Regions from separate parts of the Geomicrobium sp. JSM 1781026 genome, predicted to be linked through region 1. Evidence: predicted binding sites of a transcription regulator. Region 1 holds the regulator's gene; each other region holds the start of a gene.

The links. Region 1 encodes LexA, which represses DNA repair genes until DNA is damaged. Its sites were predicted from a motif close to CGAACATATGTTCG; they were not measured.
Region 2: a site for LexA is predicted at 3,970-3,983, ahead of ACE1TF_RS10000 (sigma-70 RNA polymerase sigma factor region 4 domain-containing protein). Genes of this name have one in related genera too.
Region 3: a site for LexA is predicted at 2,775-2,788, ahead of ACE1TF_RS07525 (WYL domain-containing protein). Genes of this name have one in related genera too.

The regions. Positions count from the first base shown of each region.
Region 1 is NZ_JBHFQF010000001.1:562,394-572,816, forward strand. It holds gene hflX (GTPase HflX) at 1-358, shown strand, start outside; gene ACE1TF_RS02785 (methionine gamma-lyase family protein) at 374-1,621, shown strand; gene ACE1TF_RS02790 (MerR family transcriptional regulator) at 1,742-2,125, shown strand; gene glnA (type I glutamate--ammonia ligase) at 2,214-3,563, shown strand; gene ACE1TF_RS02800 (SOS response-associated peptidase) at 3,678-4,343, opposite strand; gene lexA (transcriptional repressor LexA) at 4,652-5,299, opposite strand; gene ACE1TF_RS02810 (hypothetical protein) at 5,448-5,612, shown strand; gene ACE1TF_RS02815 (DUF896 domain-containing protein) at 5,772-5,996, shown strand; gene tkt (transketolase) at 6,147-8,135, shown strand; gene sirA (sporulation inhibitor of replication protein SirA) at 8,315-8,749, shown strand; gene ACE1TF_RS02830 (YneF family protein) at 8,836-9,063, shown strand; gene ACE1TF_RS02835 (CcdC family protein) at 9,164-9,679, shown strand; gene ACE1TF_RS02840 (DUF2621 family protein) at 9,717-10,145, opposite strand; gene acnA (aconitate hydratase AcnA) at 10,283-10,423, shown strand, end outside.
Region 2 is NZ_JBHFQF010000005.1:49,872-60,294, reverse strand. It holds gene ACE1TF_RS10015 (tartrate dehydrogenase) at 2-1,057, opposite strand; gene htpX (protease HtpX) at 1,224-2,126, opposite strand; gene ACE1TF_RS10005 (BCCT family transporter) at 2,196-3,749, opposite strand; gene ACE1TF_RS10000 (sigma-70 RNA polymerase sigma factor region 4 domain-containing protein) at 4,127-4,723, shown strand; gene ACE1TF_RS09995 (hypothetical protein) at 4,723-4,893, shown strand; gene ACE1TF_RS09990 (hypothetical protein) at 5,147-5,605, opposite strand; gene ACE1TF_RS09985 (hypothetical protein) at 5,796-6,218, shown strand; gene ACE1TF_RS09980 (M4 family metallopeptidase) at 6,302-8,071, opposite strand; gene abc-f (ribosomal protection-like ABC-F family protein) at 8,206-9,645, opposite strand; gene ACE1TF_RS09970 (beta strand repeat-containing protein) at 9,999-10,423, shown strand, end outside.
Region 3 is NZ_JBHFQF010000003.1:438,856-449,278, reverse strand. It holds gene dacB (D-alanyl-D-alanine carboxypeptidase/D-alanyl-D-alanine endopeptidase) at 1-1,241, shown strand, start outside; gene ACE1TF_RS07540 (GNAT family N-acetyltransferase) at 1,328-1,726, shown strand; gene ACE1TF_RS07535 (class I SAM-dependent methyltransferase) at 1,744-2,505, shown strand; gene ACE1TF_RS07530 (hypothetical protein) at 2,502-2,738, opposite strand; gene ACE1TF_RS07525 (WYL domain-containing protein) at 2,854-3,066, shown strand; gene ACE1TF_RS07520 (IclR family transcriptional regulator) at 3,625-4,395, shown strand; gene ACE1TF_RS07515 (ABC transporter ATP-binding protein) at 4,471-5,403, shown strand; gene ACE1TF_RS07510 (ABC transporter ATP-binding protein) at 5,400-6,425, shown strand; gene ACE1TF_RS07505 (dipeptidase) at 6,429-7,649, shown strand; gene ACE1TF_RS07500 (ABC transporter substrate-binding protein) at 7,671-9,329, shown strand; gene ACE1TF_RS07495 (ABC transporter permease) at 9,394-10,344, shown strand; gene ACE1TF_RS07490 (ABC transporter permease) at 10,364-10,423, shown strand, end outside.

The DNA of each region.
Region 1 (10,423 bases):
CGTTGAATCGCTGCTTCAAGACCTTGGCGCAAGTGGTATTGAAACGATTACAGTACTGAATAAACAAGATGAGCATCACTCGAACCGAGAAACGTTGGTGTCAGGTAATGCCCCGCGAATCGAAGTTAGTGCGAAAACCGGCAGAAATATCGAGGAGCTTTTGCTTTTATTGGAGAAGCAAATCATCTCTTTTATGGAACCGTACGAACAAGTGGTTCCTGCTGGAGATGGGAAGCGGTTGTCTCGGTTAAAAAGTACAACGATTGTTCAAGAGGAAGATTTTGATGAACAAACGGAGAGTTATTTCGTGAAGGGTTATGCACGCTCACAAAATCGCTACGTGAACAAAGACAACTAAAGGAGACAAAAGAGAATGACAGACCAAATTCAGACGTGGGAGCGAGAAATCAATATTGACCTCTCTGACATCTATACACAAATCGACCAAACGAGTGAACGAAATGTAGCGAAAGTGTTGGATGCCTTTCAAGAGGCGGGAATTTCAAAGCACCATCTCGTAGGTTCGGACGGTTATGGGTATGACGACGAGGGGAGAGAAAAGCTTGAGCAAGTGTACGCCCAGATCTTTGGGATGGAAAGGGCGCTTGTACGTCCGCATTTCGTGTCGGGAACACATGCCATTAGCGCAGCTTTGTTCGGGAACATGAGGCCAGGGGAACAATTAGTGTATGCTAGCGGCGATCCCTATGAAACGATGCAATCGGTTTTAGGTTTAACAGGCGACGAGGTTGGGAATTTCAAAGAGTATAATATGGACACGCACGTCGTTCCCCTCAAAGAAGGACGCATTGATCTTTCCTGTGTAACAGCTGCAATTTCTGAAAAAACGAGCTGGGTAGTCATTCAACGTTCCTCGGGTTACGATTCCCGCCCATCCATTACTTTGGACGAGCTTGGTGCGTACATTTTGCACATTAAAACCCATCACCCGCACGTGAACGTCTTCGTGGACAATTGCTACGGGGAGTTTGTAGAAACTGAAGAACCAGGGGATGTTGGAGCGGATTTGATTGCAGGTTCCCTCATTAAGAACCCAGGTGGGGGCATTGCCAAAACCGGTGGTTACATCGCCGGAAAAGCTCGATTCGTCGAACGGGCAGCCTCTCGTTTAAGTGCGCCTGGAATTGGAATTGAAGCTGGGGCAACCGGTCCGTTTTTACATGACGCCTTTTTAGGTGTATTCATGGCGTCAACTGTCGTCGCCGACGCCGTAAAAGGAGCACATTTTACAGCCGCTATGTTGGAGAAGGCGGGCTTTCATACCACTCCTAGCTCAATGACAAAGCGAACGGACTTAATCCAAGCGGTTCATTTTGGTGAAGAGCGCGCAATGGTGAGCTTCTGCCAGAGCATTCAGCAGAATTCACCGGTAGATGCCCGCGCATTACCGGTCCCAGGTCCGCTTCCGGGTTATGATGGCAACGTCATTATGGCAGCTGGGACATTCGTGCAAGGGGCAAGTATTGAACTTAGTGCGGATGGACCTGTGGCAGAGCCTTACACCGCGTATGTTCAAGGGGGCCTTTCTTTCGCTCACGTAAAGATTGCGGTGAAACGGGCACTTGCAACGATGTTGCACCACTCATGTCAAAAAAGTTAACATAAATTGATTAAAAAAGTTGACATGAAATTTTGTATCTCTTAAACTAAGTAATATATTCATAGATACAACGTAATATTTTCACGGATCACACGTGCTGATCTTGAAAGGAGCAAACAATTGGAGCAAAGTGAACGACTGCACATGCCTTTGTTCTCGATCCGTATCGTGAAGGAATTAACAGGCCTTACGCCAAGACAAATTCGCTATTATGAAACACACGGGTTTGTAAGACCGGCAAGGACGGATGGCAACCAGCGGCTTTTCTCTTTTGCGGATGTCGATGTTCTCCTTGATATCAAGCAGCTCACCGATCGCGGCGTGAACATGGCAGGCATTAAGGAAATGATGAAAGAACAAGAAGCAGAGCGCGAGAAAGAAGTGCGTGAGCGTGAAGAACTAAAAAAGCTTCGTGAACGGTTGAAGCGAGAAGCAGTGAATCATCCAAACGAAACGAAAGCAAGCATGATTCAAGGGCAACTGTCTCACTTTTTTAGATCATAATTCGGTATTACCTTCTCCACATACACTTTGTGGGGAAGTCACATACATTGCTTTTTGAATTATTAAACGAAAAGGGGAATGACGAAACATGGCAAAGTATACGCGAGAAGATATTGCGCGACTGGCAAAAGAAGAAAACGTAAAGTTTATTCGACTGCAATTTACTGACCTTCAAGGGACGATTAAAAACGTTGAAATCCCGGTTGATCAGCTTGAGAAAGCGTTAGATAACGAAATGATGTTTGACGGGTCTTCAATTGAAGGATTTGTTCGTATTGAAGAGTCAGATATGTACTTATATCCGGACCTTGATACTTGGGTCATTTTCCCTTGGACGCCGGAAAAAGGCAAAGTTGCTCGTCTCATTTGTGACATCTATGAGCCAGGTGCACCAGGCGAAGAACCAAAACCGTTTGAAGGCGACCCGCGTGGCATTCTAAAGCGTGTACTCAAACAGGCAGAAGAGCTCGGGTTTACCGACTTTAACATTGGACCTGAACCAGAATTTTTCCTCTTCAAAAACGATGAAAAAGGCGAGCCGACGATGGAGTTGAATGACAAAGGTGGATACTTTGACCTTGCTCCGACAGACTTAGGTGAAAACTGCCGTCGTGACATCGTACTTGAACTCATGGATATGGACTTCGAAATCGAAGCATCTCACCATGAAGTAGCACCAGGACAACATGAAATTGATTTTAAATATGCCGATGCAATCACTACTTGTGACAACATCCAAACGTTCAAACTAGCCGTAAAAACGATTGCTAGAAAGCATGGCTTGCACGCGACATTTATGCCAAAACCACTATTTGGTGTAAACGGCTCGGGGATGCACTGTAACATGTCTTTATTCAAAGGAAAGACGAATGCTTTTTACGATGAGAGCACGCCTTCCCAATTGAGTGAAACAGCGATGCAATTCTTAGCTGGGATTCTCGATCACGCCAAAGCGTTCACAGCAATTACAAACCCAATCGTGAACTCTTACAAGCGTCTTGTTCCAGGCTATGAAGCGCCGGTATACATCGCTTGGTCACTACGTAACCGTAGTCCACTTGTGCGAATTCCTTCTTCTAGAAAAGCGAGCACAAGAATTGAAGTGAGAAGCCCAGACCCATCTGCCAACCCATACTTGGCAATGGCCGCACTGCTTGCTGCAGGTCTTGACGGTGTCAAAAGAAAGCTTCAAGCACCAGAAGAAACAGACCGCAACATCTATGTAATGGATGAGCAAGAACTTAAAGACGAAGGAATCGAAGCCCTTCCTGGTAGCTTAAAAGGAGCGCTTGAAGAACTAAAAGCCGACAAAATTCTCGTCGACGCACTTGGCGAGCATGCAATGGAACACTTCGTTGAAGCTAAAGAAATCGAATGGGATATGTTTAGAACCCAAGTTCACCCTTGGGAAAGAGAGCAGTATTTCCAAGCATACTAAAATGGAAAAAGCCTTATCCTTCAGGGGATAGGGCTTTTTTATATGTCTCGTGGAATGTGGTACAGGTTGGCTTGCCCACTAGTTTACTTGAAGAATTAAACGTAATGACTTGACTTATAGCGAGTTCACTAGCTCAGCATCGTTAGATCTTGGGTCGTTCACTCGTGGGGATACTTCGTAAGCAATCATGTCTCCGGCAGGATAGGGTTCTAACATTGGGGTTACCGATTGGGGGTCGGTGTTTGTTGGATCTAGCCAACGATCGAAATCAGCAGGGGAGAGAATGACCGGCATGCGCTCATGGATGTCAGCGACCAATTCGTTTGCTTCTGTCGTAATAATAGCGCAGCTCGTCATCTGTTCTGTGTCGTTTGACCACGTATCCCAAATGCCTGCGAAAGCGAGTGGGTCACCGTTTTTTAATTGGATGTGAAACGGTTGCTTCTTTTTGTTTTTCGTTTGCCATTCGTAAAAGCCAGAGGCAGGAATGATGCATCGCCTCCTTTGAAAGGATTGACGGAAGCTAGGTTTTTCTGTGACGGTCTCTGCTCGGGCATTAATAAGTGGACGGCTAGATTTCTGTTCTTTCGCCCAAGAGGGGATGAGTCCCCATCTGACCGTTTTTAACTGTTCGTACGTACCGCCATGATAAACGCAAAAAATTGATTGAGTCGGTGCGATATTATAGCTTGTTGGTAGTGGGGTATTCTGTCTGTACTTGATGTTAAATAGCTTTTCTAGGGTTTCTAATTGCTCAAAGAATGTAAATCGCCCGCACATGAACGATATCTCCCTTCATCTATTTAGATACCGTTATCGTGCCCAAACCGGCAAATGTGCAAACGCTCGGTTACGTGAGAAATTTTCTTGCATACACTAGATGTAAAAGACACTAAAGGGGTCCGCGTATGCTTGAGTTTGGATTAATTGTGTCACTTATGATCGCTACACCAGGAATTGGAATGCTTAGTGTGATCGGGGTCGCTCTCTATGTGAAAGAACGGAAAAGTAAACAATAAAAACATTATGTAAACTTAAAGCGAAAAAGAAAAAACCTGTGTGTCTACACAGATTATTTCAACAGTTCTTTAATGAATATTTCGCAGTACGCCGGTCACTTTCCCTAGCACAGATACATTATCTAAATAGATCGGTTCCATCGTTTCATTTTCTGGTTGCAAACGAATTTGATTACCTTCCTTGTAAAAGCGCTTTACCGTCGCTTCTTGCTCTTCAGTCATTGCAACGATGATATCGCCATTATTCGCTGTCTGTTGTTGCCGAACAATGACTTGATCCCCGTCCAAAATCCCGGCATCTATCATACTTTCACCGACAATGGTTAGCATGAAAACCGACTCATTCCCAACAAAAGATTCAGGGAGAGGGACGTATTCTTCAATGTTCTCAACAGCCGTAATCGGTTGACCTGCGGTAACTTTACCGATAACGGGTACGTAAGCGGTTGCCGCTGGTGCATTGCTGTTCTCGGTGTATGAAGAGGCGTCTGTCGTTGCACCATCTAATCCTAACACTTCGATTGCGCGAGGTTTTGTAGGGTCACGCCGAATAAAGCCTTTCTTCTCTAATCGTGCTAAATGACCGTGCACAGTAGAGCTTGAAGCGAGACCGACAGCTTCACCGATTTCTCGTACGGACGGCGGGTAACCTTTGCTGCGTACATTATCTTTAATATAAGTAAGAATGCGTTCTTGGCGTGCGGATAACTTTGTCATCGTTTCACCTCATTATCTCTTTCCAATCTTAGGAAAAGCATAGCATACAAAACATGTGTTTGCAAACACTCGTTCTGTTTTTCTTGTTGACAAGAACATTTGTTCCGGTTATGATCGTTATACGAACGTACGTTTTGGAGGGGATCAGATGGTCAAGTTATCAAAAGCACTTATAAAGAGGAAAACGGTAGAAGAGTGGCTCATTATTCTTCTGTTTGGTTTTGCGGTCGCTGTCATGTTGTTTGTAGCCCAAACGTCATTAGCGGCGAGTGAACCCGTCGTTTTAAATCCAGCATTTCTTTCATATAAGTAAAACTAATAACTTTGGCCATCGTTTTACGTGAGGTCTGAAAACAATGACGAACCGGTTAAATTCTTTAAATTATAAATGTTAGGTTTATTTCTTTTGCTGTTCGGGAATATACATACTAACGTGTGAGAACGATGATAAATAACGAAAGGAGGATCCGTGATGAACTCTAGTAAGAAAATCGACCGTATGAACGAACTTGCCAAGCGGGCAAGGACGATGGGGTTAACTCATGACGAAGAGTTCGAACAGCATTCGCTTAGAGATGAGTACTTGAGTAGTCTAAGAACATCTTTTAAGAAGCAATTACAAGCCGTTAAAGTGGTTGATGAGAATGGAAGCGATGTGACTCCTCATTCATTAAAGAAACGAAGGCGTTCCTATTAACAGAATGAATAGCTTAACCCATCAACCTGGACGGTGCATCCAGGTTTTTTCAATGTCATGAACAAACCGCTCTAAAGGTTGTTTTGATGAATAAAACCGTATATCATGGACAAGAGTAGGTTTAATAGGAATGATGGAGAGGATGAACGAGTGTTGAATACAGTAGAAGAAAAAGCAATTAATACGATTCGTACGTTATCCATTGATAGCATTAATCGAGCCAATTCCGGTCACCCGGGGCTTCCGATGGGTGCAGCACCGATGGCGTTTGCATTGTGGACAAGACATTTAAAGCACGAACCAGATAACCCAAACTGGTGGGATCGTGACCGTTTCGTACTTTCGGCCGGACACGGATCGATGCTTTTATATAGCCTGCTTCATCTTAGTGGATATGACTTGAGCATGGATGAACTGAAGAACTTCCGCCAATGGGGAAGTAAAACGCCAGGTCACCCTGAATACGGACATACACCAGGTGTGGATGCAACAACAGGACCTCTCGGTCAAGGCCTTGCAATGGCTGTAGGTATGGCAATGGCTGAATCCCACCTGAGCGCAGTATACAATACATCCAAATATGAGCTGTTTGACCATTACACGTACGCTCTTTGTGGTGACGGAGATGTGATGGAAGGGGTCGCTTCAGAATCCGCATCCCTTGCGGGTCATCTCGGACTTGGGAAGCTTGTTGTTTTGTATGATTCAAATGACATCTCTTTAGATGGAGATTTGAATCGCTCGTTTTCTGAGGATGTAATGGCACGTTACGATGCATACGGCTGGCACACGATTCTTGTAGAAGATGGAAGTGATGTTGATGCCATTGACCGGGCAATTGCAGATGCAAAAGCGGATCCGCGTCCAAGCTTGATTGAAATTAAGACAGTCATCGGTTTTGGGTCCCCGAACAGAGCAGGTACGAATGAAGCTCACGGGAAAGCTCTCGGAGCAGACGAGACTGTACTCGTGAAAGAAAGCTATAAATGGGAGCACGATGAGTTCCATGTGCCTGAGGAAGTGGCTTCATTCTTTGCTTCTTTAAAAGAAAACAATAAAAAGCAGTTTAGCGATTGGGAAAATACATTGGCCGCATACGAACAAGATGAACCAAAAAAAGCAGAAGAACTTCGCGGTGCGTTTGCCAGAGAATGGTTTAATAAAGAAGCGCTTCTAGATCTTCCTGCTTATGAAGTAGGAAAAGATAAGTTGGCTACACGAAAAGCTTCTGGTGAAATGATTAGTGCAATTTCTAAACAAACGGATGCGTTGTTTGGTGGTTCAGCTGATCTTGCTTCTTCTAACAATACGATGATGAACGATCATGACGATTTTACGAAAGAAAATCGTACAGGGAGAAATGTATGGTTTGGAGTTCGTGAATTTGCAACAGCTGCAGCAGTAAACGGTATCGCTCTTCACGGTGGATTACATCCATACGGAGCGACGTTCCTCGTGTTCTCTGACTATATGCGCCCGGCCATTCGTTTGTCGGCATTGATGAACGTACCTTCGACGTTTGTCTTTACCCATGACAGCGTTGCTGTCGGGGAAGACGGTCCAACTCATGAACCTGTCGAGCAAACCTCATCGCTGCGAATGATTCCAAACTTGAATGTTCTTCGCCCAGCAGATGGCAATGAAACTGCAGCAGCATGGCGAATCGCCCTTGAGTCTAAAGGGACACCAACCGCCCTTGTGTTGACCCGACAAGGATTGCCAACACTTATTTCTGCAGATGACGCATACGAGCAAGTGAAGAAAGGGGCATACGTACTCGCTGAAGCGGATGGAGCGGTAGCTACTCTTCTTGCGACGGGCTCTGAAGTGTCACTTGCGATGGACGCACAGAAACAATTGAAAGAACAAGGGACGCACGTACGCGTCGTAAGTATGCCAAGTCAAGAGTTGTTTGAACAAACCGATCGTACGTATCAAGAAGGCGTACTGCCTGCGAACATTCCAGTCCTTTCAATTGAAGCAGGTACGACTTATGGATGGCAACGTTACACAGGGCGTTCCGGAGCGAACATCGGGATTGATACGTTCGGAGCATCTGCACCTGGAGATGTCGTGATGGACGAGTACGGCTTTAATGTAGAAAACGTAATTACCCACGTAAATCGTTTGATTAAGTAAATGTGAATTGACTAAAATAAACCGCCCTTTCAGCTAGGGCGGTTTATTTTTATCGGAAATGTCGAGGGAGGCGAAAGTGTGCAGTGAATGAATCATTTTGTCGAATGTGCTGTGCAAATATTGACAAGATTCTCTTTAGTATCTTGGTATGATAAGGACAAGCTAAAGGAGGTCGAAACATGCATCGCTATGATATTTATTTGTTGCAACCTGACGTCGCGAAACGATTTATACGCGCTGAAGCGAAATTGTTTCAGCTGTTCGAAGAATATGAAACGGTAAAACCTCTGTATCACATCGTAAAAAAACAAATAGCATACATTTGCCGGCCGTTACCTGTTCATGATATTTGTGAACAATTTTCCCTTGACCGTATTGCGACAACACCAAAAGAACGAGAGCTACTATTCATGGAAGGTGAAGACGGGGTTAAAGTGGCAATGAACGATGAGCGCATGCAAATATGGAGTGATGGAAACATGGGTGATGAGTGGCCGTGGTTTGATCAATTGCAAACGTATGACCCTTATTTTTTCGCATGTGACATTCATCGGCAAAAGTATGGCTGGTTAAAACCGATAAAATTTAAATCGCTTTTGCTTGAGAATGTGTAATGGTCTTTTCATGCAGGTTCAGTTACGGTATAATGGGACGTGCTGTAATAAGGAACTGCGAGTGTAAAGATTAGGAGGAAACGATCGTGAGCACTATCTGGGTTGTACTAATTGCAATTGCTGCGATGTTAGCAGGTGTTGCACTAGGATTTTTCATCGCTAGAAAAACGATGATGAATTATATGAAAAAGAATCCACCAATTAATGAACAAATGCTTCGTGTCATGATGATGCAAATGGGGCAAAACCCTTCTCAAAAGAAGATTAATCAGATGATGAAGGCGATGCAAAAGCAGCAAGACACCAAAAAGTGAACACCTCGACACCGAGGTGTTTTATCTGTATGAATGAGAATTGTAGAATCGTGTACCCTATACATAACGTTCAATCTAGACAGCAGGAGGAGAACGCTTTATGAGCGAGTCAACTTTATTGCTCCTTACGACGATTGGCGCGGTATTTATGAGCTCTTTCATCATCTTCGTAAGACTGAAAGCGATCAAAAAGCCAGCTAGCGTTAAAAAGATTATCATTCCGCCAATTATGATGAGCACTGGTTTTTTAATGTTCATCTACGAACCTGCACGCTTAGAAACATTGCAAATTATGGCGCCGTTACTTACCGGGATCGTTTGTTCGTATTTTTTGATTCGGACGTCACATTTCCATCTAAAAGATGGAGATATTTATATGAAACGATCCAAATTGTTTATTTACTTACTCGTAGGTTTACTCATTGCGAGAGTGATCGTAAAGATGATTTTAGGAGAACAAGTGCACCTTCCTCAATTAGCGGGCATGTTTTTCTTGCTTGCATTTGGAATGATTTTACCATGGAGGATTGCGATGCTCGTATCGTTTAAGAAATTTGAAAGACGGACGTTATCCAACTCCGCGTTCCAATTTCCGATGAAAAGTGAACGAACATAACGAAACAACCTCTCACGAACGAGCGTGAGAGGTTGTTTTATGATAATAAGTGTTCGTATTTTTCGTAACTCATATTTTTCTCGTCCAGTTTTCTGCGAAGGAATTTATGGTCCCTTTTTGGTGTCGCAAGAATATAACCGCGAATCAAAAGATCCTCAGTAATATGATCTGCTTTTTGCTCGATCGCAAGTTCGCCAATTTTACCAGCGATCTTGTCTCTTGCCACATCACGAAATAGCTCTGGAACAGGAGATATGAGCTCTTCTAGCAAGTCACTTTGCTGTTTTGTCCACAAGTGTCTCGTTCGCTCAAGGTAATGGTCTTGCCAGTCTAAGATGGAGCGTCCATCTTCTTTTGGCAACCGTTTGAGAAACTTACGGAACATAAAGAAACCACCGATAAACATAAAAACAACCATAAAGACGGTCCAAAATACGATAAACCACATGAATAGATTTTCAGCCACTCGGTTCACCTCGGTATTATAATCAATTCTTATATTAGCATATAAGAAATTCGATGAACAAGGTTTGTGATTTTAAGAGATTATACTTCGACAAATTGGTTACGGTATTATATGATAGGAGTAAAGGGAGGGATTTGATGAGTGAAACAAATGATCTCTATCAAGCCAAAAAAACATTCGACGTTAACGGCGAATCTTATGTTTATTATGACTTACAGTCGTTAAGCAATGTCGCGGATGTTACTAAACTACCATATTCAATTAAAGTATTATTGGAA
Region 2 (10,423 bases), on a different contig from region 1:
GTCACCTCTTTAATTGTTTTATAATTGCTTCGGTAACTTCTTCTGTCGTTGCCGTACCCCCTAGGTCAGGGGTGACAATTTGTTCACGAGTCACATGTTCAATAGCATTCAAAATCTTCGATGCAGACGCTTCTTCTCCAAGGTGGTCCAACATCATTTTCGCAGTCCAGATTTGTCCGATCGGGTTGGCAATTCCTTGTCCGACAATGTCCGGGGCTGATCCGTGAACAGGTTCAAACATCGATGGATATTTTCCATTCACATTTAAGTTTGCGGCTGGAGCGACACCAATGCTTCCCATAATGCCAGCACCGATGTCGGTAAGAATGTCCCCAAAAAGGTTTGAAGCAACAATCACATCTAGTGTTTCAGGCTTTGTGACGAGAAAAGCAGCTAGAGCGTCAATGTGTTGCGAGTCCGTCGTTACCTTCGGGAAATCCATCTTCACATCGTTAAACACATCATCCCAAAACGGCATACTGTGAATAATGCCGTTTGACTTCGTTGCACTCGTTACGTGACTACCTCTCTTATTCGCTTGTTCAAAAGCAAATCGCATGGCACGCTCCGTACCTTTTCTCGTGAACACCGCATTTTGAATGGCGATCTCATCTTCGCCCCGACCTGTTCTTCCTCCACTCGAACTGTATTCTCCTTCACTATTTTCACGAACGACAACAAAATCAAATTCCTTAGGGTTCGCTAATGGAGACCGGACGCCAGGGAGCACTTTCGCAGGGCGCATATTAATCACTTGTTCGAACTCGCGTCGAATCTTTATTAATAAACCCCACAAAGATACATGATCCGGAACAAGGTTTTCGTTTCCAACAGCACCTAAAAAGATGCTATCAAAAGACGCCAACGTATCAAGTCCATCCTCCGGCATCATCACACCATGCTCCAAATAATACTCACAACTCCACGGAAATGACGTGAATTCAAATTGAAACCCGCCATGAACTTCCGCCATGGCGTGAAGCACTCGTTCTGCGGCTGGGACAACCTCTTTCCCTACACCATCACCTGGTATGCTTGCAATTTTCCAACTTTTCATAAATGTGCCCTCCACAAATACCTGTCGTCTGTCGACAGATGATATTTTGTCTTTATTATACACGATATCCTCTGCAGTAACAGTGCCAAGTTTCATCTAAATTTTTTCTTCCTTAGACCATTAAAAAAGCTAGAACCGTGTTTTACGGTCTAGCTCAAATAAATAACTATTTCTGCTCTAGTCTTGCAATTCGGTCGCTAAGTGCAGGGTGCGTTGAGAACAAACGCATCATGCCGCCATTGCCGTTAATCTTCATCGTTTGTACAGCGGAATCATCGCGGTGGTCTTGGACCGTAGCTCGTTCTGCATAACGTTGAAGTGATTGCAATGCGTGAATCATTTTGTCCTTGCCTGCAAGATCAGCTCCGCCATTGTCTGCATGATACTCTCGATAACGGGAGAAAGCGTTCACGACAAGGCTTCCGAGGATTGAGAACAAGATTTGTAACACAAGGATCATGACAAAGTTAACGATCCATTGTAATTCTTGACGTACGAACTGAGCTGCAACAAACGCGACGACACGCGCTGCAAAAATAACAATCGCATTCACAATTCCTTGGAGAAGCGTCATCGTGACCATGTCTCCGTTTGAAACGTGAGCAACCTCGTGAGCGATGACGCCTTCAACCGCATCATCATCCATAGACTCTAAAAGGCCTGTAGAGACCGCAACGAGAGAGCGCTTTTTCGATGGCCCTGTTGCAAAAGCATTCACTTCTTTAGAGTGATAGATTCCCACTTCCGGCATATGAGCAAGGCCGGCTGCACGTGACATGCGGTGGACTTTCTCCACTACACTACGCTCATATTGATTCAAGTTACCATTCGGGTCGAGCACACGCACTTTCATCATCTTCTTCGCAATCCAACGGGACATTGCCAAGGAGATAAAAGCACCACCAAAACCGAACATCAAACTAAATATAGCGAGTGGTAACAATTGCAACATGCCGTCACTCGAGTACAAATGAATATCAAAGACTCTTGATATAATGGACCAGACGATAAATATGGTCGTCATAACCAAGATGTTCGTCAGTATAAAAAGAAAGACTCTTTTCCCCATTTCCCCACCTCCGTATCTATTCTATTCCTATATGATAGCATGTTTTACGTTTGCAGAGGAGCATGGGTTTCACAAATCTGTGAAGTTTTCCTCATCGTATTGGCGTTCATCTTTACGAGTCGCTTTCGCTTCTGCCAACATGCGCATCGTCACCCGGGGAGCCAGCCATAATGTCGGGAGCATGAGCAAAAAGACGGGCACCGCTGTCACGACGATAAACGACTGCAACGCATCAATCGTCCCTTCACCGATATACAACAATACAGCGGCAACCGCACCGAAGATAATGGACCAAAACATCCGAACCGTTCTCGGAGGGGTTTGTTGACCACTAATAATCATACCGATTGAATATGAAATTGTATCTGCTGTTGTGGCCACAAATACACACGTTACGAGGATAAATGCAATTGCAAACAATGTCGCAAGAGGCAGTTGCTGTACAATCGCAAAAATCGATGCGGGCAGACCGCCTTCAAAGAGAATGTCACTCACCGAACCAGGGGTGTTGATTTCGTAAAATAATCCTGTTCCCCCAACAACTGTAAACCAGAAATTCGTCACGAGAGGAGCAATAAAAGCAACGGACAAAAACAGTTCCCGGACCGTTCTTCCGTCTGAAATTCGACTTATAAAAATTGCCATAATCGGCCCATAACCGATAAACCATCCCCAAAAGAAGATCGTCCAACCCGATAACCACTCTTCATCGCCTCGATAAAAACTCATCGGGAAAAAGTTCATTAAGTAGGATCCATATGCACTAATGAATTGATCGACAATGAACATCGCCGGACCGAGCAATAAGATGAGTACCGCTAGAAATACCGTAAATATAATATTAAAACGGCTTAGCCACTGAATTCCTTTATGAATTCCCGTTGCCGCAGAAATCGTCGCAATCCCAACGAGCACAAAAATCATGCTCACTTGCACGGCAAATGTATCTGGAAAGCCAAATATGGCATTTAACCCATATCCAGCTTGTAAACCAAGAAATCCAATCGGTCCAATCGTTCCTGCACAAGCCGCAAGTATGGAGACAATATCCGCTGTCGCTCCAATTACACTTTTATTCATCACACGCTCACCAAGAAGCGGGTACAATAGGGTACGAGGTTTAAGGGGTTGTCCCTTGTCCTTTGCATACATGAGCACAACAACACCTAATGTCCCGATCATCGTCCACGCTAGAAATCCCCAATGTAAATAGCCTTGCGATAGTCCCGCATGTACTGCCGAAGCAGTTGCATCATCACCGAGGAACACTGGGGGAACGTCTAGATAATGGTACATCGGCTCAGCCGCTGCCCAAAACACACCCCCACCGGCAAGGAGCGTCGTCATGAGCATCGCCAGCCACTTAAACCGCGAAATATTCGGTCGAGGTAACTTTCCTAAGCGAACCGTCCCAAGTTCTGTAAAACTCATAATGAGCGTTATGATAAACGTCAGCACCATAAACACTTGCCAATAGGCTCCAAAATACTTGGAAGACCAGGCAAACGAAGCATCCACAAATTGCCCGACAGCTCCAGCGTCAATCATAGAAGCGATTAAAAATACGAGCAATAATCCTCCACTAATTCCAAAGACCGTCCAATCCATGTCTTTCTTATTCATTATGTAACCTCCTATGCGCATTTCACCATAGGGTTTACCAAAAACATGAAAACTAACAGGGATACCTAGATGATTTTTTACTTGAAAGAGGCTTACTCCCTTTTTAGCCACTCTTTGAACAGCAAATGTTCAACTTAACAAATATATACTAATTCTACCGAGTAAAACCTTGAATATTGACCTTGTGCTCATACTCGTATTCGTTTACAATATCAATAAGAGAACATACGTTCTAAAAACGGTGCATTTATCGCAATAAACTTCTAACTATATCCAAATATATAAACCATCCAAAATATAAACTAGGAAAAATTTTAAATGAGATGTTTATTTTTTCTATTTATTCCCTGCTTTATATACAAAAGGTGGTGATTTATTTGGAGCAACATCACAAGCTGGCTAAGTTGATCAATGAAAACTATATTTTATTAATCAATGAGCCAATCATGAAAAGTTTTTTAGAGAAGAAGGAAAACTTCGATCTCCTACACATTTTTTTAGATTATCCAAATAGTGATACGGAAATAACCTTTAATGAAACCTTTAGAAATCACTTTTATAAAGCTAAGCTGAGCATGTATCTTTCAAAGTCAATCTACTTCAAATCTGTTGAATTTGATAAAAAAGTACGAAGATATCTAAACCACTTTCCACTAATAGCAGATAAAACAGCAGAAAAGAAAGAAAAAAACAAATATATAGACAATATAAATCGTAACGACGTTTCCGTTAATTCAAATCACCTAGATTATCACTTATTGTTTCGGTCAAATGACATTCTAGATCACATCACTTGTCCTAATTTGTATAGATTGATGAAAAAATTTAGTGAAAGACAGTTGTTAGTTTTGTCATTACTATATGTAGGTAACTACACTAAAAAAGAAGTCTCTATATTACTCAGAGTATCTCCTCAATACATTTCAAACACTGAGAGGCACTGTTTTAATAAGATTAAGGGAGGGCTTAAATAATGTATGAGAATAAAACTGAGCTTACTAGCGTCATTAGAGAAATTGATCCAAAAATTAAAAAATCATTATATCAAACGTCAAAACAGTATAGAGAAGATTTACAGCAAGACCTATATGTAACAATAATCACTATAATAAAATATCAAAAAGTCAAAACCCCAAAAATCTAGATGAATTCATTAATCATTTAATTAATGAGCAAAACCTTCAAAAAACTTAAACTAAAAATAAGGTTGTGCAAAGAATTACTTTATAATAATTGCACAGCCTCTATTTTATATATATAAATTACTATGGTCACTAGTTTTCCATATAACAATGATATTTATAAGGATATGCCCTAACTCAAGGTTCTACTCCTATTACGTAATGTTAAGTGCTTTACATTGTTTCTGCTCACTCAAGAAAAGTTTGTATAAATGATCAAATATCTTCCCAATCAAGGTTCATGTCCGTTATAAAATTGAAGTCTCCCAAACTTTGAATTTTATAATGGGAAGTTGAGTTACCAACAAAATCGCTTTGCATATTTGAGTCATTTAAACTTAGTATATCCTCTGATATTGATAGTGTGAACAATTCTTCACTTTGTGAATGTACTTCTATCCAATAAACTCTATTTGAAGAATCTATAGATGTATTGGTCGGAGTCAGGGAAGCTCTAAATATAACTTCACTAAAATCAGTAATGCTTTCCCTATCAACAATGTAGGCATATTTCATTTCATTTGAGTGGTCCTCTATATATATACGATCAATCTCATCCACTTCATTTATGTCTACTTCTTCAACTAACGTTGTTTCACGATTTTGTCCAATGAAAAGAACTAAGATTACTATACAAACGAGTAATACACTCATAAAAAAGAGTTTCTTTTTCAATTCAAACCCTCCCCGATTATATAATCTAGTTATCATTATTTTTTAAATTATCTATAAATAATGATCATACTAAAGTTCACCCAATTATATCAAAAAATCTATAGATGATGTTTACATTTCGTTAGTCTATCTTCCTTTATATATATAGCAAGGGTACCCTTAGCTAATATAACTAAAGGATGGTGGTCGTATGGCAGTGTTTGTTAGAGATTATATCGGAATCGTAAGAGGTGTTAATAGAGAATTTATCGAGATTCATCAAGCTCAAAGAAGCTTGGAAGAAGCTTTAGAAGACCAACTTTCAGAAACTGGTCTATCAGATGCACTTCAAGGAGTATCAGGAGTCCTTAGTTTATTTTTTGGTATGACTGGGGCAGGAGCAGTTGCATCAGCCGTATTTTCAATGATCAGTACACTAAGTTCAACAGAACTTGAAACAATCTTATTGTCAGTTAGAGAAGGAAGACAGTTTTTAGCTGATATGCGGGATGAGTTTGTCAATGATCCGGATTTGAATATCTTAACTGTTGAGCTACCGTTTCTTGAGTACGATACTCCAAGTGGGATTTATAGAGTTTGTCAAGGCAGAGGCACCATTACAGGACGATTGTAATTTTTTCTATTGAGATCCCATTAAGTCTTAAAAAACCGGATCGAGTATGACTCGAGCCGGTTTTTTATCACTTCTGAACTTAGTTATTCTTCGTAAATCCCAACACCGTCGAAGCCGTTTCTAGTTGATGTTGCTTCCTCACTTCCTTCACCGTAAATGTCGACTGCTGATTGCACAAATGCGAATCGGGTATCGTCGAAGTTTGAAATTGGTGTAAGGTAAACGGTGAGTGCTCGGTATACGATATTTCCTAATGCTTCACGTCCGATATCATCGCCGATGAGAAATGCTGCATGATTAATGATGGATGAGTTGACGTGCACACCTCCATTATCAACCTGAATGGGCATATCATAGAATTCATCCATGTGTGCAGGGAAGACTCCTGAACCATTCCCATACTCAACGTACGCATCGTTAACTGGGAATTTCCCTGGTTCTTCTAAGCTTCTAAGCGCTGTTCTACCCTCAGCAAGCCACGCTTCCCCGATAATATCATCGCCAATATCCCAGCTGGAGTCATCCACTAATACCCCGAAAATATCGGCGATGGATTCGTTGACTGCGCCAGACTCAAAACGATACATCAAGTTGGCGGTGTTCGTAATGACGCCATGTGTAATTTCATGAGCGGCAACATCTAGCCCTGCTGATAATGGAATGAATTGCTGTCCATCTCCATTCCCATAGGCCATCTGTCTACCGTTCCAAAATGCGTTATTGAAGTTATCCCCGTAATTGGCCGTTGAAATGAGGGGTGCTCCTTCATCGTCTAGAGAATTCCGACCGTGCTCTTCTAGATAATATTCATACACCCTCAAAGAGTTGTAATGTGCGTCCACCCCCGGTGCATCGTAACTTGAATTAAACCCTGCGGTATCGTTTGTAAATGGGTCTCCCGGCAGCCCGAAGCCACTAGAAGGAAATTGGTTCTTCATATCATATGTGTAAATGCCCTCAAAGTCCGGCCGCGTCCAATCATACAGCTTAAATGTACCTTGAGGAATGTCAGAAATCTTATACGCCATATTTAGTACTCGATAATCGCCGAGCACACCAAAACCGGACCCGTGCATAGGCCCAAAATCACTTCGGTCAATGTCTTCTGGAAGCTGTCGGATTTGCATGAGCGGATTTTCTTCTACAGGGGCAGGTGATATGTCTTCCACTTCTAAGCCTGCGTCTTCGGCGAGATGACCGATCGTATTGTAACGATCAACGATCTCTCCATTTTCTGCGTTCACAAACACATGCCAATCCCCTGGCTCCTCGCCCATGAAGTTTATGTTTACTTTATATACGGTAACAAGTTCATCCCCCATTGGATACATGATCAATTCTGCTGTAGGTTTATATTCAAGGTGGTCAGGAGCATCTACATGATGTTTTGCCTCATTGACCGCATCTTCTGTAGACAGATGAACAGCACTCGTTGATACCGCCGATTGCGCCTCATGGTAATTGCCATTTACACTACTCATTGTGCCATCGGCGTTGAAATGAACGAGTAATTGATGTCCTTCAACGGGAACACCATTTACGACTTGCTGGTAGCGAATATGCGTCATGCCGTGTTCGTCTTCGGTTTCTTCAATTAATTCTAATTCCTGATCAGGCTCTGCAATACCGAGCACATCTTGATTTGACTCGATAAAGTTCAAGGCTTGATCGGTGTAATTTCCACGACTTTCTTGTGTAGACATTGCTTGATCATCTACCTCATTCTCTACAAGCAAAATACGAGACTTCTCATCATTTGCCTCTGGAACATTTCCATTTTCAGCAGACAACGACAACGATGGGCTTGATAAAAATAGCGCAGCAGCACCACATAAATAATAGAACTTTTTCATAGGTTCACCCCTCTGCATTTTTATTATTATCTCATTTAATAGAATTAACTGAAATCGGTAAAAGCTATAGATTTGCTTTGGGCCTTTTTTCCTTAAGGAGCCTCTTGCTTTAACAACAAGAGGCTCTCAAGTCTCTACTTAACTTGTGTTAATCTACCATCTTTAATCTCATAGATTAGGTCCGAAACCTCCTCAATAAATTGCTTGTCATGAGACACAATAAGAACAGTTCCCTTGTATTTAGCGATCATTTCTTCGAGTGCTTCAATGCTTTGTACATCAAGAAATGTCGTTGGTTCATCTAAGATGAGCACGTTATAGCTTCCTAAAAATCGTTCACTTAGAACGAGGCGAATGGCTTCTCCACCACTAAGGTAATTGACTGATTTCTGTATATCATTCCCTTGAAAACCCATTGAGGACAGCACTGCACGAATTTGTGGTTCTTCGTAATCTGATTGATTTCGAATCCAATCAATGACAGTTTCATCACTCTCGAAATGATAAGCCATCTGCTCATACCGGCCGATTACGACTTTCGGTGACAATATCACGCCAGCTTGATCGTTTGCAATATGGTGCAAAAGCGTTGACTTCCCTGCACCATTGGCACCTGTAAAGGCGATTGTTTTTCCTAAAGGTAGTTGAAAACTAACATCCTTTACTAGGGTTCGATTTCCTGCTCGAATGGTTGCTCGGTCTGCCATAATGGGGATTTTGTTGTGTAATTCCAACACTTCGGGAGTATGAAAGCGAATGTGTTGTGCTTGTTCTGGAGCTTGGACTTCTTCTAATTGATCCATTCGCTGTTCAATTGCTTTTGCAGCTTTCGCCATCGCCTTTTGACTGCTTCCTTTTTCTTTTGTCATAAACATGCGATTGGCGTTTGGCGTGCCTTTACTTCCCTTTGTAACATCACTCGCTTTTCTCATTTTTTCTTGTGCTGATCTTTGAAGTCGTTCCTTATCTTTTAAATATTTATCATATTGATTGGCTTGCTGTTTGTTCTCCAGCTCTTTCTGTTGTTTGTAGTCCGAGTAATTGCCGGTATAGACCGTCACTCGCCCCTGATCGACTTCCCATATCTTTGTAACCAACTCATCTAATACGTCACGGTCATGGCTAACCAAAACGAAAGCACCATAGTAGTACTTCAATTCATCAATGACAAAGCGCACACCTTCACAGTCCAAATGTGTTGTTGGTTCATCCAAAAGCAACACCTCTTTGTAGACCGAGAATGTTTGAGCGAGCTTTCTTGTCGTCTCTTCTCCACCGCTAAGTTGGTCGTGATTAGGGACAGATAATCGACCGAGCCATTCAGCATCTGCCACCGCATTTCTTTCACTGTCCAATTGCGGGAATACACTAGCGTCTGTATGACTAATTACTTTTCCCCTGCTTGGTGTAACTTCGCGACTCATTAACTTCAAGAGTGTGCTTTTGCCACTTCCATTGTTTCCGACGATGCCAATCCGATCAAACTGATGGACAGACAGCTTTTGTATATCAAGTACAACACGATCCAAATACGACATTTGGATGTTTTCTAATTCAATCGTTACTTTTTCCATTCTCTCTTCCTCCCGTTTGCTCTGATCCGTCAGAGTAAGAAGAAAGTCTGCACAAAAAAAGAGAAGAGCATAAAAATCCGCCCAACTCATCGATAGAAGAAGTTATAAAATGACAGACTTATCCCGTTTACCCTGCGGAGTGCAGAGTCATTGAACGATTCCATTACTTGTTCAATGTCGGGAAACGTAGTCTGGGTAAAAACATAATATAACTTTCCTCCTTTTCGTAGAATTAGTTCCAGTATATGTACGTTAGTGATGATTGTCAACGTCGTTAATATGATGGACTTTTCTAACGTTTTCTACACTTATTGCATACACAATAGAAAACACTCATGGAGGAGGAGACATCATTGAGACCCAACTCGGAATGGGATCATTTGCGGAACGGAAATCGCAAAAATCGCCTGAGTGGCATTCACATAAACAATCAACTTATTCAGTCTCTATATACTTCATCAATGCCTCCTAATGGGATTACAGTAACTGGGCCAACAGGAAATACGGGAGCTACTGGTGCTACAGGGCCACTTGGCCGACCAGGAAGACAAGGACTAGCAGGACCTCAAGGGGTTCCAGGTGCTACTGGACCAACGGGGCCGCCAGGGACTGGATTGACTAGTGTGACTGGTCCCACTGGGCCTACAGGGGTTACCGGGGTTACCGGGGTTACCGGACCTACTGGTGCTACTGGCCCTTCTGGATTGACTGGGAATACTGGAGCAACAGGAAGCACTGGGGTTGTAGGTCCTACTGGGCCTACAGGTAGTACTGGGGC
Region 3 (10,423 bases), on a different contig from region 1:
TTGATCGCTACAACACCGGTTCCATTTATGTTGAAGTTCATCCAGGAGAGGAAGTGGGTGACGCGGCAGATATTCGTGTCACACCTGAGTCCGATTATTTTACGATTGATAATCAGATGACAACGGTTGAAGAAGGTGGAGACCGAGCGTTAACGAGCTGGGACCGAGCGCACGGAACGAATGACATTCATTTTGAAGGGACCATTCCTGTTGGAGCCAACCCATTCACACAATACGTCTCAATTTGGGAACCGACGGAGCTTGTACTCAACCTATTCTACGACGGTTTAGGCGCTGAAAACATTGAGGTGCACGGAGAACTCGTACTCGGAGAGACCCCTGAAGACGCCGAACAACTGGCGAGTAGACAGTCAATGACTTTGGAACAATTAATGATTCCTTTTATGAAGTTCAGTCAAAATAATCATTCAGAACACTTGACGAAAACGTTAGGAAAAGTCGTTGAAGACGAAGGTAGCTGGGATGCTGGATTGTCTGTTGTTGAAGATTATCTTGATTCAGCGGGCGTGGACATGGACGTTGTCCAGCTAAGAGACGGCTCTGGAATGTCTCATCTGAATGCCATTCCGGCAGAACAGATGACACAGCTGCTCAGTCATGTGCAGACAGAAGATTGGTACGAGGTTTTCTATGACTCTTTGCCTGTCGCAGGTGAACCAGACCACTATGTTGGTGGGACGCTACGCACAAGAATGGTAGATACAGCGGCGGAGGGCAACGTTACTGCAAAGACGGGAAGCCTCACATCTAAGTCCTCTCTATCTGGTTATGTGACAGATGCAGATGGCCATGAGCTGATCTTTGCCATGCTGTTCAACAACTATAAGGGCAGTTCCCCAACGAGCGTTGAGAACGAAATCGCGGTAAGGCTGGCAGAATATAGTGCGGAAGGTGACGGTGGTGACGACGATTCCTCTCCGATACGCAATGTGAAACCGGCTGAAGACGTTACACTTCGAGCGGGTGAATCCGTGAAAGTGTCCTTTGAAGGGGAGCCTGGGCTAGAGGCAGCATTTTCAATTCGAGTTCCGTTATTTACAAGAAGTGCACCGCCAACAGAAGTGATGATGAGAGAAGCTGAAGAAGGCGTGTATGAGGGGTATTGGACAGCGACAAATAACTTAAGCGTTGACGGCGCGCAGATTGAAATTCTTGCAGTGAATGATGAGGGAGTAGAGTTTCGTGACGTTGCAGAAGGAAGAATAACAATCCAGCGCTAAATCGAGTCACGGCCCTTGGTCGTGGCTTTTTTATTGCCATGAGTTGATGTGGCGTAGTAGCATAATGTAAAAAGTGAAGGATGAGCATGTTGAACCTTAGGCGGTATGGAAAACAGGACGAAAATGACTTATTCCAATTGATTGAATCAGAAGGTGAGGAGTGGAACGACTATCTTACTGAAGAAGGGCGCGAGAACTATAAAAAGACGTTAGCAGGCTCATTAACGCTTCTCGCTTATGAGGGCGAAGAGCTTTGTGGATACTCTAGGTCAATTGTTGACGGTGAGTTTCATGTATACGTATGCGACTTGCTTGTACATCAAGAAAAGCGTGGGAACGGGTATGGCGAAAAACTTATGGCCGCCATTTATGAAAAGTATCCAAATCATACCGTGTTTGTCATGTCAGACGTGGATGAGTATTATGAGAAGCTAGGGTATCGAAAAGAAGGAACGGTTTTTGAAGTAACCCCATCCTTATCATAAGCAGGAGTGATAAAGCATTGGAAAGCTATTTCTATGAAGCATTTGAAGATTTAAGTCGACTGGCACCAGGCAGTGATTCATCAACGAGCAAGGTGGCAACGCTCGTTAAGAAATCAACGAACAACATGAAAATCTTAGACATCGGTTGCGGAAATGGAGTACACACACTTCTTCTTGCAGACCTCTATCCGAACGCCCGAATCATTGCAGTAGATACACATCAGCCTTATATCGATGAGTTACTTTGCCGTGTTGAAAGACTCGGACTGGAAGAAAGAATTCAAGTACATAATCAATCGATGTTGGCGTTGGATTTTCCACATGAATATTTTGATCTCATCTGGGCGGAAGGGTCGATCTACATTATTGGCTTTCAACAAGGATTGAGCGAGTGGAAAGCATTGTTAAAACCAGGCGGACAGCTTGTGTGCAGTGAAATTTCTTGGCTTCATTCATCTCCTTCTTCAGCGAGTCGCTCTTTCTGGGAAGAAGGGTATCCAGAAATTAATACTGTAGCAAATAAGGTAAGTCAAATTACTGAAAATGGTTATGAGTATTGTTTCTCGTACGTATTGCCCTATGAAGACTGGACCGAGCACTATTACGAACCGCTTGCACGTAAGCTCGACGAAATGACCGAGTTGTACATCGACGTCCCTGAAGCGCTAGAAGTCATTGGAATGATACAGATGGAGATCGAACTATTTCATGATCATCCAAACGATTACAGCTACGTGTTCTACGGTATGCAAAAAATGAAGAAGAAAGCGGTAAATTAAACCGTTTTCTTTTTAATTGTCGTGATGGACGCATCTACAAGGTCATTGTAACGAACGACGTAAAAGTGCCCCTCTTCCTGAACGATGACCTCTTCGTCCCCGTCGCTAAGCTTATATAACCTACCGGTTACTTGTGTCGTATTCCGCCCATTTCGATACGTGAGTGTGACGATATTGGGCCCTTGTGCAATCGACTCCACTAACACTCGTTTCATCTGTTCAAGATCTTCCACATCGCACCTCCAGTGAGTTCTTAATTTCATTATACACGAACATAAGTTCGAATCAACTGTTGAAAAGAAACATACGTTCGTATATAATATATAAAAATGCGAACGAGGTGAGTTCATGCTGTATGCATTGAGGCAATCTCTAGAGAAAAGAAGACGAGTTCAAATTATCTATCAAGCGAAGAGCGGAAAGCTAACACAACGGGAAGTTACTGTTTATCGTTTGAATGACGTAGATGTGATTGTGTGGTGCCACATGAAAGGTGCGGTTCGGACATTGAAGCAGGCGAACATCCTTGCTGTGGAGGACGCAAGCTCTTCAACATCGTAAATGACCACGCGTAAACTCTTTTTTACGCTCATAATGTTGAGGTCAACTATAGCTTCACCAGCTGAGACGCTTTCTTCTTATGGTGAAATCACTGATTTTCAAAAATACACTTCATAAAAATAACGAGAATCTCACCATAGATCGTTTTAAGATAAGGTTTTCGCCCCCACACACCACGCCGACGCTAAGTCCGCTCAGACTTAACATTGTATAGTGCGGCAACTAGGAAGAATACCGACCGGAAATTTGAGGGAGTATATTTGCTGCTTTATGGTGAGATCTACGAATATACCGAAGAAACATGTGCTAGAAGCCGAGGTAGAGAAAAGAGAAAAAACGAACATTCATGCCGCGACTGCGGTTTTTTTTGTATGTTCAAATGTACACGTTATAGTTTTTTAATTCTGAACAATTCATTTAATAAGCTTGTATGCATGACGAATGTTCTATTGACGTTATTGTAATTCGTGATTATGCTATTTGTACGAAAATTAAAAATAGAAACACTGGTTCATATATAGAACCAATCTATGAACGTATTTACTAAGGGGGATGCTGTTGACTTCCAAAACAGTACATAAATCGTTAACCGTTTTAGAGAAATTCACGGTCGAACAACCAGCTTGGGGTTTGCGTGAATTGGCTAGAGAACTTGATATGAACCATACAGTCGTTCATCGTTTTTTATCGACTTTTGAAGACCGAGGGTATTTAACGAAAAATGAAGACTCTGGAAAATATGAAGTCGGTTTTAAATTGTTGGAGCTAAGTCATGTAGCGCAGGAAAAGTTTAAGTTATCGGAACAAATACAAGCCACAATGCAGAAACTAGCCATGGAGACAGGTGAAAGTAGTGTTTTTACGTTAAGGGATCATGACTACGGTGTGTTTATCAACATTGCAGAAGGTAGTAATATTGTCCGGTTTGCTGATTCAATCGGTAGACGTTCACCGTTGTATTTAGGAGCTACACACAAGTCAATATTGGCGTACCTACCAGAAGACGCCATTGCTCGGGTAGGTGAACGAGCTGTTGAAGAGAAGTTTATACAGTCTCCAAGTCAACTCCATGAGACGTTGAAGGTTATCCGTGAACAAGGCTATGCGTATAGTGCGAGTGAAACATTTGAAGATGTCGCAGCAATGGCTGTCCCAATATTTAATCGAGATGCAAGAGTGATTGGTTCATTAGGAATTGCTGGGCCACCGTATCGAATCTCAGAAGAATATGCGATGAAAAATGCGCACATCTTGTTCCGATACCAAAAGGAAATTCAACCCATCATTAAAGTGAGCCCTAATGAATTATCGGAACTTTATGTCAATTGAAGGTGAGGAGGGGGAACAATTACAAAGATATTGGAAGTTGAAAACCTGAGAACATCGTATAAAAGCAAAGATCGTGTGACAAAAGTTGTGGATGGCGTCTCATTTCATGTTGATGAAGGAGAAGCGATTTGCATCGTTGGTGAGTCCGGTAGCGGAAAGAGTGTCACTTCATTAAGCGTGATGCGACTTGTTGAATTTGAGAATGGTCAGATTGATGGCGATGTTCGTTTCTTAGGTGAAGATTTGGCTAAGAAAAAAGGAAGTGAAATGAGGAAAATCCGGGGCAAAGAAATGTCGATGATCTTTCAAGAACCACTGACCGCTTTGAATCCGGTATTTACAATAGGCAAACAAATTACAGAGGCCATTCACTTTCATGAAAAAGTAACAAAATCAGAGGCATTGACGAGAGCAGAAAAGCTGCTCGCTCAAGTCGGTTTGTCTGATACTAAAACAAGACTCAAGCAGTATCCACATGAGCTATCTGGTGGGATGAGGCAGCGGGTAATGATTGCAATCGCACTCGCCTGTGAGCCGAAATTACTCATCGCCGATGAGCCAACAACGGCGTTGGATGTAACGATAGAAGCGCAAATTCTTGAACTTCTTCGTAGTCTTAGAGAAGAGCGAAAGATGTCTCTTATGCTCATTACTCATGATATTGGTGTCGCTTATGAAATGTCGGACAGGCTGATCATTATGTACGCTGGGAAAATTGTAGAAGAGGGGAAGACATCAGACATTTTTGACACCCCTCATCACCCGTACACGAAAGCGTTACTTCGCTCGGTACCTTCAATGGACGGGGAGCGAGGCGTGCCTCTATATTCAATCCCTGGTAGTATCCCGAGTCTACATGATATGCCTGTCGGTTGTCGCTTTGCCTCTCGCTGTGATTTCGTCACTGAAAAGTGTATACAGACTGAGCCATCGATGGAAGAGACAGCAGTTGGCAGTGTAGCATGTTGGCACTCAGAAAAAGTGGCAAAGAGTGAGGTGACGGTATGAGTGCAACAGACGCAAAACCCCTTGTGAAAGTTTCCCATCTAAAAAAACACTTTCGGATTAAAGAGGGGTTTGCAAAACCAAAAATATTACGTGCGGTTGATGGTGTTAGCTTTGATATTTATGAAGGTGAAACACTAGGGCTTGTTGGTGAATCAGGTTGTGGAAAGTCGACGCTTGGAAGAAACATCTTGCGACTGCAGGAGCCGACGGAAGGAACCGTAACTTTTGAGGATCAAGATGTCCTGTCGTTATCCAATCGAGATTTAAGAAATCTAAGAAAAGATATGCAAATGATCTACCAAGATCCATTTGGCTCACTTAATCCAAGGTTTAGCATTGGTCAATCCATCGGCGAAATGTATGATATTCATCAATTGTATAAAGGGAAAGAAAAGGAACAAAAAATCCAAGAGCTACTCGAGTATGTCGGTTTAGACCCTACTAGAATGAATCATTACCCACATGAGTTTTCTGGGGGGCAAAGACAGAGGGTAGGTATTGCAAGGGCGTTAGCATTGAACCCTAAGTTTATTGTTGCTGACGAACCTGTATCAGCATTAGATGTATCTGTACAATCACAAATTATTAATCTACTCATGCGATTAAAAAAGGAACTAGGGTTAACGTTACTGTTTATTGCACACGGATTAAATGTTGTCCGGCATATCTCTGATCGAGTCGGTGTTATGTATCTTGGAAAACTTGTGGAGTTGGCACATACGGATGAAGTGTTTGATTCACCTGCGCACCCGTATACAGCGGCATTACTCTCCACTGTCCCAGAAGCGAACCACGTAAAAAAAGAAAGAATTATTTTAAGAGGAGAGGTTCCTTCACCTGCAAACCCTCCTAGTGGCTGTCGCTTCCAAACTCGTTGTCCTTTAGCAACAAACTTATGCAAACAGGAGATACCAGAACTAACAGAAATGACACCAGGTCATTTTGTTGCCTGTCATTATCCACTACAACCATATGAAACACTGCAAGACGCCATAAAAAAACAAAATCAAGAAGGAGCATGATGTATGCAAACAAAAAAAGAAATCGCAAATCCTAAACACTATGACGGGTACAAATCATTTCAGTATCTTGACGCAGGCGAAGATTATAAGGAATATGAGCTTTCTGAGGAAGATACTCGCGTAGAGAAGTACGAATACCCAGTAAGTAGTGAGGAAGAAGAGCTAGCGACACAAATTTTAAACGAAGATCATATCGTCTCGATGCATGAGCATACGTTTGTCGCCCCTAAAGACTTATCGCAATTTTATGAGTTCCGTCATCAGGGCAGAGATTGGACAGGTTTTGAAGCGTTAAGTCGTTCTGGCCTCGATGTAATTTTTGAGAACTTTATGGATGGCACAGCGATGATCACATCCCAAGCTGGCTGGAAGTGGTCAGATGTCATTCACGATATCGGAATTCGGTATAGCGACATTGCTCATCAAGATATGGTCATAAAAGCAGAGCGAACAGAAGATTTATACCGTGCAAAAAAGGAAGGGAAAATTGCATTTGTAGGTGCTTTAGAGTCTTGCTCAATGATTGAGAACGAGCTAGATCGCCTAGACGTATTGCACGGACTCGGTATTCGAACGATGGGTGTCGTATATTCTGAAGCAAACGCATTAGGATCTGGACTTCGTGAGCCAAACGATAGCGGGCTGAGTGTTTTTGGGAAGCAAGCTGTACGTAGAATGAACAAATTAGGGATTACCGTAGACATCTCCCATGCAGGCGACCAAACATCACTGGATACGATTGAAACGAGTGAGAAGCCGGTCACGATAAACCACGCGGGTGCAAGAACGTTATGGGATTCAAAGCGTATGAAACCAGACGAAGTGATTAAAGCTTGTGCGGCGCGTGGAGGCGTTATCGCAATTGAGGCAGCACCGCACTCTACGATTACGAGCAACCATCCAGAACATAACATTGAATCATTTATGGAGCACTTTGAGTACACAGCAAACCTAGTCGGAATTGACCACGTTGCTTTTGGACCAGATACATTGTTTGGTGATCATGTGAAGTTACATGAATTGTTAGCTTCAAGATTATCGATTAAATCCGCGCAAAAATCTGACATGGTAAAGGTTGACTATGTAAAAGGGTTGGAGAACCCAGCAGAATGCTTCCCGAACATCGTGCGCTGGCTCGTCAAACGTGGGTATTCACGTGAAGATATTCGCAAAGTTATTGGACTGAACATATTCAGAGTGCTTGAAGAAACGTGGGCAAAATAATAAGCAGGAGGGGGTAGGGGCATGAAGAAGTTAGCGAGATCAGGCTTACTTATCGTAGCTAGTCTTGGTGTTTTATCGGCGTGTGCGTATGGTTCAGAAGATTCGTCCGGTGATGATGGTAATTCAAGTGGGGAGACAGTTGAAGATTCCGGAGAAGAAGCTGAAGAAGGAAGTGGTGGGCAATCAGGAGGGAAAGTTTCCATTCCTATCGTTGCTGACCCTACATTTAACCCGTGGCACCCGAACGCGTATGCTGAATCCAATGTCGTGAACCGCGTCCTATTTTCAGGGTTAACAAAACCAGGTGAAGACTTAGTTCCGTCACCAAGCTTGGCGGAGTCGTGGGAGACTTCGGAAGATGAATTGGAGTGGACATTCCAACTTCGAGAAGATGTACTTTGGCATGATGGAGAAACTTTTGATTCTGAGGATGTCTCGTATACATTTAACGAAATCGTACTCAATGAGGAATTAGGGGCAAACGGCGCGTCATTTTTCGGTGATGTAGAAGAAGTTGTCGTAGATGATGAGTTTACAGTGACGTTTAAGCTGTCGAATCCTGTAGCAGCATTACCGGCCTACCTTGGATTCAACTCAGAGATTCTTCCAGAACATATCTTTAACGGGGAAGACCCATGGGACTTGAGTTCCTTTAATAAGGACAATGCTGTCGGAACTGGACCGTTCAAAATGTCGACGTACACTTCCGGTCAATCCGTAGTGCTTGAAAGAAATGATGACTACTTTGGGGAGACCGCACTATTAGACGAAGTTGAATATAAAGTGTTGGCAGATAGCAATACACACGTTGCGCAAATTTTAAGTGGCGAGTTATCAATCTTTTCATTAGAGGATACTGCATCCATTGAGCGGATTGAGCAGCAAGATGGGGTTGATGTGTACCCTCGTGAAACGACACAGTTTTATTGGTTATCACTCAATCAAGAACATGAAAAATACCAAGAGCCGCTCGTTCGCCAAGCCATGACACACGCGATTAACCGCGAAAACATCATTGATACTGTCCTACAAGGATACGGAACCATTGCAGATCACGGGATATCCCCGGCACTTGAGGAGTATTACCGTGATGATGTAGAAACATTGGCGTATGATCCAGACGAAGCCGTCTCTCTTATGAGCGAAGCAGGCTGGGAACAAAATGACAATGGCGTATTCGAAAAAGATGGAGAAACGTTCGACATCAATTTTGAAATCGGAATTCAAGGGGATTTGGAGCAGATTGCTCAATTAATTCAACAATATTTAATTGAGGTCGGCTTTAATGTTGAACTTCAGACGATGGAATGGAACACGATGATTGATCAAGTTGTTATTAACCGTGATTATGATGTAACGCTAAACTGGTGGCGTTATGCAAGCGATCCTGATTTACAGCCATATATCCATTCTGAAAATGCTGGAAGTGGCAATAACATTCCTGGCTACCAGAACGAGGAAATGGACCAACTGCTTGAAGCAGGCGCGCAAACAAGTGATATGTCTGAAAGGCAAGAAATCTACAATCAAGCACAAGAATTAATGGCAACAGAACAGCCTTACAACTTCCTATGGTATCCGCAGGAAGCGCAAGTGAAGGTAGACGCTTTGCAAGGTGTACCAGATCTCGCATTCGGAGATTCATTGCATTACATTAATGAATGGTATTTAGAACAGTGATACATCCCGCCCGTAAAGGGCGGGCTTAAAAAAACTAACCCTGATTAGAGGGGGGGCTATTCCGATGTTACGTTTCTTACTTAACCGAGCTGGTCAAAGTGTTATTTTGTTATTTATTGTTACCGTCATCACGTTCTTTCTCATCAATCTTGCACCAGGTGGACCTTCAGGTGTAATGAGAATGGATGCATCTGAAGCAGAGAGGCAAGCGATGATTGAGCGTTACGGGCTTGATGATCCTGTGGTTGTTCGTTATGGGGATTGGATCTTCAATGCTGTTCAAGGGGATTTTGGGACGTCTTTCTCGAGTAATCAGCCCGTGATTGAACGTGTGTTAGAAAGAATTCCTTATACAATTGAGCTAAGTTTATTCACGCTTGCACTCGCGATTTCCATTGGAATCGTCCTCGGTGTTATTTCAGCAATCAAGCGTGGAACTATTGCAGATTATTCGATTAACTTTATTAGTGTTATCGGGTTATCTGTACCTGCATTTTGGTTGGCGCTGATGCTTATTCAATGGTTTTCTATTCAGCTTGGTTGGCTCCCATCCTCAGGTGTTGGTGCACGTGGAGAAAACTTTGATCTATTAAACTGGCTTTCACATTTGTTGTTGCCTGTATTGATTTTGTCGACAACGATCTTACCGAACATTGTAAGGTTCACACGCTCTTCAATGCTAGAAGTGATCTCTCAGCAATATATTCGAACTGTACGTGCAAAAGGGGCAGGAGAGCGTACTGTAATTTATGTTCATGCGCTAAGAAATGCGTTAATTCCGGTGATTACGATGATCGGAGTGCTCATGCCTAGATTGTTGAGCGGGGCCGTAATCACCGAGGCAATTTTCGGCTGGCCGGGAATCGGCACCTTGATTTTGGAAGCGGCTCAAAGCCGTGATTATCCTTTGGTCATGGGTGTCACAGTTATTATTACTTCTGTCGTAATTTTATCCAATTTAATCGTTGATCTTGTTTACTCAAAAATAGACCCACGCGTTAAGAATATTTCATAGATTTAGGAGATGAATAACGATGGAGAACGTAACTGGGCTGAACGGCCAGCCGATTGCTGTTAGCGCTCCAGCCAAGTTG